DNA from 2 places in the Cytobacillus sp. FSL W7-1323 genome. Region 1 is predicted to be linked to the other one. Evidence: riboswitches for the same ligand, from Rfam matches in the RefSeq annotation. Region 1 holds a riboswitch; the other holds the start of a gene.
What was found. A riboswitch is a leader RNA that binds a small molecule or an ion and turns the genes downstream of it on or off. The one in region 1 is predicted to bind S-adenosylmethionine.
Positions count from the first base shown of each region.

Region 2: linked by a shared signal. The riboswitch ahead of metK (methionine adenosyltransferase) and the one ahead of MKX67_RS05940 (2,3-diketo-5-methylthiopentyl-1-phosphate enolase) in region 1 are both predicted to bind S-adenosylmethionine.

Region 1 is NZ_CP151998.1:1,131,702-1,136,140, reverse strand. Features, by position in the region: gene mtnA (S-methyl-5-thioribose-1-phosphate isomerase) at 1-156, opposite strand, end outside; gene mtnK (S-methyl-5-thioribose kinase) at 153-1,337, opposite strand; SAM riboswitch class I at 1,484-1,637, opposite strand; SAM riboswitch class I at 1,839-1,942, shown strand; gene MKX67_RS05940 (2,3-diketo-5-methylthiopentyl-1-phosphate enolase) at 2,041-3,255, shown strand; gene MKX67_RS05935 (2-hydroxy-3-keto-5-methylthiopentenyl-1-phosphate phosphatase) at 3,259-3,924, shown strand; gene MKX67_RS05930 (methylthioribulose 1-phosphate dehydratase) at 3,921-4,439, shown strand, end outside.
Region 2 is NZ_CP151998.1:3,566,322-3,570,760, forward strand. Features, by position in the region: gene asnB (asparagine synthase (glutamine-hydrolyzing)) at 1-334, opposite strand, end outside; gene metK (methionine adenosyltransferase) at 797-1,996, opposite strand; SAM riboswitch class I at 2,297-2,422, opposite strand; gene pckA (phosphoenolpyruvate carboxykinase (ATP)) at 2,810-4,393, shown strand.

The DNA of each region.
Region 1 (4,439 bases):
AATAGCTGGCGCCCCTCTTACTTTCAACTGAATAATTGCCTCAAAGACATCTTCAATGGTTTCGAGTTCTATCCATCTTGTTTGATGGGGTAATAAGGTTTGATCAAGAATTTTCAATCTACCTTCTTGCCATTCAATTGGTGTTGGTATACTCATGATGTATACGCCTCCAGTTCCTTAAGAAGTTGCGAGATTGTTACTATGTTTTTGCGATTAATAATCAAGGATGAACCTAATTGAATCGTTGCCTTCTTCACATATAATCTAATTGAACTATCTTCTATTCCATCAAGATCCTTCACATGCGACAATCCGATTGTTCTCCGAATTAATTCACACCCTACTACTCCGATAGCATCTTTAAATACTTTAGCTAGAAAAGACTCTAGAGCGCCTGGTACTTTCGTAAAAGGATTAACAACAGAATTTTGCCAAGCTTCTGAAAAATATTGAGAAAACACATCCCATACTTCTTCTATCTGTTGAAGAATAACGATTCTATCGTTTTCGTTTCGTACAAGTACTTGGAAAATGAGATGGGCAATATATTGACCGACATCAAATCCAATCGGACCATAAAAGCCGAACTCAGGATCGATCACCTTCGTCTCACTCTTACTCGCAAATATACTCCCTGTATGTAGGTCACCATGTAGTAAGCTCTCTGCTTCTGTGAGAAAAGCATATTTTATTTTGGCTACTTCAAGTTTCAACTTGTCATTAGTCCATAGTTGCTGAACCACTTCAGCCAACTCAGCTTCAAAATCATTCGTTTCCACATCAAAAAATGGATCGGTGAATACTAAATCCTCAGTGATTTTACATAGTTCAGGATTTGAAAATTTAGCGACCAGTTTCTTTTTCTCAAACGGATGAAGAGCAAAATCTGAAGTTGAAAACAATGTCTTTGCTAAGTACTCACCAATATGAGCTGATAAATTCGGATAATGATCCCCTTGAATCAATCCGTCTCTTACAATTGTCAAATGGGAAAGATCCTCCATCACAGTTAATGCTAGCTCTTCATCTGATGCTAGTACTGCTGGGAGGAGGTGAGGAACGAATTCACCATGCTTCTTAAGCACTTCTGCCTCCAGTTTTGCACGTTTAAGTGTTAGAGGCCAGCTTTCTCCGACTACTTTTGCATAAGGGAGTGCTTGCTTAATAATTACACTTTTATGATTAGAAGTAATACGGTAAACATAATTCAAATTACCATCACCAATCTCTTCCACCGTCATTTTTTCATCCGGTAAAAACAGTTTTAAACTCTTCACGTATTCACACGCTGATTCCTCTGTCAAAGCGCGATAACCTATATTATCTAAAACAGCCATATCTCTTCCCCCTTATTTCTTTATTTATCTGTGGCACAAAACAGGGGTGACTACATGAAGAGATGTAGTCGGACCTGCTTTGTCATTACAGAAACAAAAATGCCCCTTTCCTGTACAGAAAGAGGCATTCGTCATTACGATTTTGCCTCTCATCTTTCAGAATAACTTCTGAATGGAATTAGCACCGTGCCTTACATTAGGCGCAGAAATTCTCTAGCTGCGCCTCGTTTCACAACGATATTACGGTCGGTTGCTGGGTTTCATCGGGCCATATTTCCCTCCACCTGCTCTTGATAAGAGTATAAAAGATTCATTTTTTGAAATATCTTGAGCAAATACTATCACCGATTATAAAAAAGTGTCAATCTTTTTTTTAAAACTTTTCATCTTTTTAAGGTTAAAAGAATTTTGTCATATAACGTAAAAAATTCTCTGTTGACAGATAAAACACCTGGTGACATAATACAATTGTGCAAAAATTTAAAACGATAATCATAAATTTTCTTATCAAGAGCAGGCGGAGGGACGAGCCCGATGAAGCCCGGCAACCGATTCTAAATGAACACGGTGCTAATTCTTGCAGCAATCATGCTGACAGATAAGGAGAAGGTTCTATCACTGCGAACTAACCCTCTTCTTATTGATTAAGAAGAGGGTTTTTTATTGTCAATGTCAATTCGAAATTATCAGGGAGGGTTCTCATATGGGAGATGTAATTGCAACTTATCAAGTATACGCAAGACCCGGTTCATTAGAGAAAAAAGCAGAGGATATCGCTTTAGGATTAACGATAGGCTCGTGGACAGCGTTACCATTACTTGAGCAAAAACAATTACTAAAACATAAAGGCAGAGTCACTGCACTACAAGAATTTTATGATGATGAACATCCCAATCGATTCGGTGAAGTAAGGTGCGAAATTAGTATCGCCTACCCTACATATAATTTCACATTTGATATTCCAGCAATCTTAACAACTGTATTTGGAAAGTTATCTCTAGATGGTGAAGTAAAATTATTAAATCTGGAATTTGATAATGAGGATCTTTCCCGTTTTCCTGGACCAAAATTCGGTATAAAAAATATAAGATCGAAACTAAATATTCAAGACCGCCCATTACTTATGAGTATATTTAAAGGCATTATCGGCAGGGATATTCACTTTTTAAGAGAACAGTTAAGAGACCAGGCTATGGGAGGCGTTGATATTGTAAAAGATGATGAAATTCTTTTTGATGTCAACATCTCTTTTGAAGACCGAATTATCGCAGGTAAAGAAATACTAGATGAAGTCTATGAAAAGACTGGAAAAAGGACACTTTATGCAGTCAATTTATCTGGGAGAACAATGGATTTAGTAGATAAAGCAAAACATGCGAGCGAATTAGGGGCGGATGCATTATTATTCAATGTTCACACTTACGGTCTAGATATGCTCCAAACACTAGCTGAAAACAATGAAGTGCAGTTACCTATCATGGCACATCCTGCATATAGTGGGGCCTATACTTCTTCAAACTTCTATGGTGTGGCTCCTGATTTATTACTCGGTAATCTTACTCGCTTAGCAGGCGCAGATTTCTCTTTATTTCCTTCTCCATATGGTTCTGTTGCCATGGAAAAAGAAAAAACCTTAGCTATCGCTAGACAGTTAACCGAAGAAAATGGCTTGAATCAGGCATTCCCGGTCCCTTCAGCAGGCATTCATCCAGGTTTAGTTCCGTTGCTTTATCATGACTTTGGCAATGATTGTATAATTAATGCTGGCGGCGGGGTCCATGGTCATCCTGAAGGAGCAGCAGCTGGCGTGAGAGCTTTTAGGCAAGCCATTGATCACGTCATACAACAAAATACTCATCGTGCAACAAAAGCGCAAGAATTAGAAGCAGCATTAGCAAAATGGGGAGGTACGTCATAAAAGATGACAAAACCAATGATTTTTTGTGATTTCGATGGAACAATTACGAATAACGACAACATTGTAAAGATTATGGAGCATTTCGGTCCTATTGAGGCAAAACAGATCAAGGAAGATATTTTAGCTCAAAATATCTCTATCCAAGAGGGTGTTAAAAATCTCTTCTCACTTTTACCAACAAGTAAAAAAGAAGAGATTATCCATTTTGTATTAAATAGTGCAGAAATTCGTGAAGGATTTTCAGCTTTTGTTAGATATACACATGAAAACGGTATCCCTCTTTATATTGTTAGTGGTGGGATTGACTTTTTTTTAGAACCAGTACTTGAACCTTATGGGCCATTTACGAAAGTATTTTGCAATCACGCAAGCTTTGCTTTAGAAACAATAGATATTCACTATCCACACCAGTGTGATGAACTATGTTCTTCACAAGGTTGCGGCTGTTGTAAACCAACCATTATTAGAAAACACTCTTCTCCTGAACACTTTAATATTCTTATTGGAGATTCGATTACAGACTTTGAAGCAGCCAAAATAGCAGATGCCGTACTTGCTAGAGATTTCTTAATTCAAAAATGTGAAGAAACTGGTATTTCTTATACACCTTTCGAAACCTTCCATGATTGCATTGAATACCTCGATGAACTAGTTGGTGCGAAATCATGACAACGTATGAAACAAAGTGGGATACATTAGCTGATATTAAAGATGAATTAGCAGCCAGAGATTGGTTTATGGGTACTAGTGGTAATTTATCCATTCGCGTAGATGAAAACAGCTTTTTAGTCACTTCAAGCGGACTTGATAAAAGAAAGAGAACAGCTAATGATTTTTTATTAGTAGACTTAGAAGGAAAGCCCCTAGAAAACACGTCATCTAAACCTTCAGCTGAGACTTTATTACATTGTGAAATTTATAAGAAAACGTCATCAGGAGCAAGTCTTCATGTTCATACAGTTGCTAATAATGTTATTTCTGAGCTTTTCTATCAAGAAGGTGTAGTATCTTTTCAGCATCAAGAGTTAATTAAAGCATTTGGACTATGGGGAGAAGATGATATACTCACCATCCCGATCATTCGCAATGATGCGGATATCCCTACATTAGCGGATCACTTTTCTGCTTACGTCAGCAAAGAGAAAGGTGCAGTCTTAATTCACAACCACGGGATTACTGTTTGG
Region 2 (4,439 bases), 2.1 Mb from region 1:
AATAACTGTACAAAGCAATAATCACTTCAGTATCCGAATTAGTTTCAAAAGTTAGTCCTTTATTGATTAATTCCTCACGTAGTTCAACATAGTTATAAACTTCTCCATTAAAAATAATCCAGTATTTACCATTGTCATAAGTCAGTGGTTGATGACCACTTTCAATGTCTATAATACTTAATCGACGGAAGCCAAATTGGATATGGTCTGCACGATAATATCCTGAATCATCTGGTCCACGATGAGTAATAATGTTATTCATATTCTCAAATTGCTTATCTGCTTCTTGTACTTTTTGTGCTTGATCATGTATACAACCAATAAAACCACACATTATGTACGTCACCTACTTTTTATTTCATCTAGTTTGTATTTTTTCCCATACCTTGTATAGACGATAAGTTATTTTAAAAAGTTTCACCTTTCGAAAAAAAAATGGAATGATTTATGCTAGGCAGTATGTTCATGTTTACTTCTTCATATACTTAAGGATGTTTATTCTTTACCCTCAATTTAAGACGAAAAGATGACAATTATTTTAATTTTATATGAAATCGTTTCCTTAAGGGTTTTTGTCCATTATTAGGGGGCTTAAAATATTATATTTATTTGCTACTGTAATATCTAAAAAAACGACTTTTACTCTTCTATCTTTGGCTATTCCACTTCTTGAAGTACGAGCTAATCGCTTTGGCTCAATTGTACGTTTATTAAAATTTAACGATAGCCCCTTTTCCACATAAAAAAACTGTAGAAAACTCATTAAAGGAGTTTTCTACAGCCATAATTTTCTAATTTATTTTAAAGCTTCCTTACGCAATTCTTCCGCTTTATCTGTGCGCTCCCAAGGTAAATCAATATCTGTACGACCAAAATGTCCATAAGCGGCTGTTTGCTTGTAAATCGGACGGCGTAAATCAAGCATTTTGATAATGCCAGCAGGACGGAGGTCAAAATTGTTTCTAACAACTTTAACTAAAACATCCTCAGATACTACTCCAGTTCCAAATGTATCAATACTGATGGATACCGGCTGAGCAACACCAATTGCATATGCTAATTGTACTTCCGCTTTGTCAGCTAGTCCAGCAGCAACGATATTCTTTGCTACATAGCGAGCTGCGTAAGCAGCTGAACGGTCAACTTTCGTTGCATCCTTACCAGAGAATGCACCACCACCGTGACGTGCATAACCGCCGTATGTGTCAACGATAATTTTTCTACCAGTTAAGCCAGCATCACCTTGAGGTCCACCAATAACGAAGCGACCTGTTGGGTTGATGAAGTATTTTGTGTTTTCATCAATTAATTCAGTAGGAACAACTGGGTTAATTACATGCTCTTTTAAATTGCGTTGAATTTGCTCTAAACTAATTTCTGGATGGTGCTGCGTAGAGATAACAATTGTATCAATACGTACAGGTTTGTTGTTTTCATCATATTCTACTGTTACTTGTGTTTTACCATCTGGGCGAAGGTAAGGTAAGATTTCCTCTTTTCTTACTTCAGCTAAACGGCGAGAAAGTTTATGAGCTAATGAAATAGGTAATGGCATAAGCTCTTTTGTTTCATTACATGCAAAGCCAAACATTAAACCTTGATCTCCAGCACCAATGGCTTCAATTTCTGCATCAGTCATCTGTCCTTCACGCGCTTCTAATGCTTGGTCTACACCCATAGCAATATCAGCTGACTGTTCATCAATAGAAGTTAATACAGCACATGTTTCAGAGTCAAAGCCATATTTTGCACGTGTATAACCAATTTCCTTAATGGTTTCACGAACGATTTTTGGAATATCTACATATGTGGATGTAGTGATTTCTCCTGCAACCAATACAAGACCTGTAGTAACAGACGTTTCCGCAGCAACCCTCGCATTTGGGTCCTGTGATAAAATAGCATCTAATATTGCATCAGATATTTGGTCACTGATCTTATCCGGATGACCTTCAGTTACTGATTCAGAAGTAAACAATCTACGTTTTGTTGACATCTGACTTCCTCCTTATTTATCGAATCAATAAGACTTTATTATAGTCTTTATTTTTGATACGGAACTCATTCCCTTATTTGAATCTTCATTATTTATGGGCCAATGTTTATCTCATACCCTTAATAACCTATGCGCTAACTTGGAATATTGAGAATAAAATGGTTGGTCTTTTTCCCATACATAAATAGTACATTCCAAAAGCCGCTCCTCGTATTCGCCAACATCATGTTAAAAAGCATGAAAAAAAACCTCTTCTCTGATTTAGTGAAAAGGTTGAAGCAAAATGATTCGCGCCTTTCACTCTTATCGTTCAAGGATAGTGAGTAATAAATCCTTGCATCAGGTTAGCACCTTTGCTCATGAAAATGTAGTTGGCAGGTTGCTGGGTTTCATAGGGCCTGTCCCTCCACCAGCTCGGGATAAGAGAGTATCCGTTCAAGGATTCATCATAACTTACACATGGAATATAGTCAAATGTTTTTCATTAACAATTCAATGTAAAAATTGTCATATCCGACTCTATAAACTTTAGTTTTGATAACGGATAATTTTAGTTAAGATCATACCGTTCTTTTTCCTTAATATATATAAAAATTACATTAAATTTGCTGATTATCCTTTTTAAATTTGCAAAAGCTATTTATAATGAATACTGCCTGTATTTGTGACAATTTCATTAATTATATAAAAATGATTTATATAGTATAGACTGAATGAATAAATGTGTTATACTATTTTTGAAGAAATAATCACAAATAGCGACTGAGATGCATATCTCTTAAATAATATTATATAAAGGAAGGTATTCATCAGATGAATTCTGTATCGATAACTGAGTTAAATGATTTACTAAAAGGCGAAAACATCCAAGTTCAATTATCTGTGCCGCAACTAGTTGAAAAAGTATTAAACAGAAACGAAGGTGTTCTTACATCTACTGGTGCAATTCGCGCGACAACAGGTAAGTATACAGGTCGTTCACCTAAAGACAAATATACTGTTGAAGAAGCAAGCTCTAAAGATAAAATTGACTGGGGAAGTGTGAACCAACCAATTTCTGAAGCAGTCTTCAATAACTTATACAACAAGGTGATTGCTTTCTTAAAAGAGAAAGAAGAAGTTTTCGTATTCAAAGGATTTGCTGGTGCGGATAAAAAACACCGTATGCCAATCCAAGTAATTAATGAATATGCTTGGCATAACCTTTTTGCACACCAATTGTTTATTCGTCCTACAGAAGAAGATTTATTAGATCACGAATCTGAATTTACAGTTATTTCAGCACCTAATTTCAAAGCAGACCCAGCAGTTGACGGTACAGCTTCAGAAACTTTTATCATCGTTTCATTCGAACGCCGTATTGTACTTATTGGTGGTACTGAGTATGCTGGTGAGATGAAAAAATCTATTTTCTCTGTTATGAACTACATGCTTCCTGAAAATGGAATTCTCCCTATGCACTGTTCAGCCAATGTTGGCCGCGAAGGTGATGTTGCTTTATTCTTTGGCCTTTCCGGAACTGGTAAAACAACATTATCAGCTGATCCCAACCGTCGTTTAATCGGTGATGATGAGCATGGCTGGTCTCCAAATGGAGTATTCAACATTGAAGGTGGCTGCTATGCGAAGTGTATCGACCTTACACGTGAAAAAGAACCACAAATTTTCGATGCCATCCGTTTTGGCGCTGTACTTGAGAATGTTGTATTAGACAAAGAAACACGCGTAGCAGATTATGCGGACAATACGCTAACGGAAAACACGCGTGCGGCTTACCAATTACAAGCAATTGACAATATTGTTGACCCGAGTATTGCAGGTCACCCGAATACTATTATCTTCTTAACAGCTGATGCTTCTGGTGTATTACCTCCAATCTCTAAATTGAATAAAGAACAAGCAATGTATCACTTCCTAAGTGGATACACTTCTAAGCTGGCTGGTACTGAGCGTGGTATTACTTCACCACAAGCGACTTTCTCCACTTGTTTTGGATCACCATTCTTACCATTACCAGCTCAACAGTATGCAGAAATGCTTGGTAAAAAAATTGACGAGCATAACGCGAAAGTATTCCTAGTAAACACTGGTTGGACTGGTGGAGAATATGGTGTAGGAAGCCGTATGAAGCTTGCTTATACACGAGCAATGGTTGAAGCTGCTCTAGAAGGCGAACTAAATTCTGTTGAGACAGTAACTGACCAAGTATTCGGTTTAGAAATTCCTCAACATGTAACTGGTGTTCCAGATGAAGTACTATTGCCTAACAAAACTTGGCCAGACCAAGATGCATATAATGTAAAAGCAAAAGAACTTGCTAATGAATTCCGTGAAAACTTCAAGAAATTCGGTAATATCTCTAGTGAAATCGCTGAAAAAGGCGGTCCTATCGCTTAATTAAAAAAACCTTCGAGCATCCGACTCGAAGGTTTTTTGTTTCAAT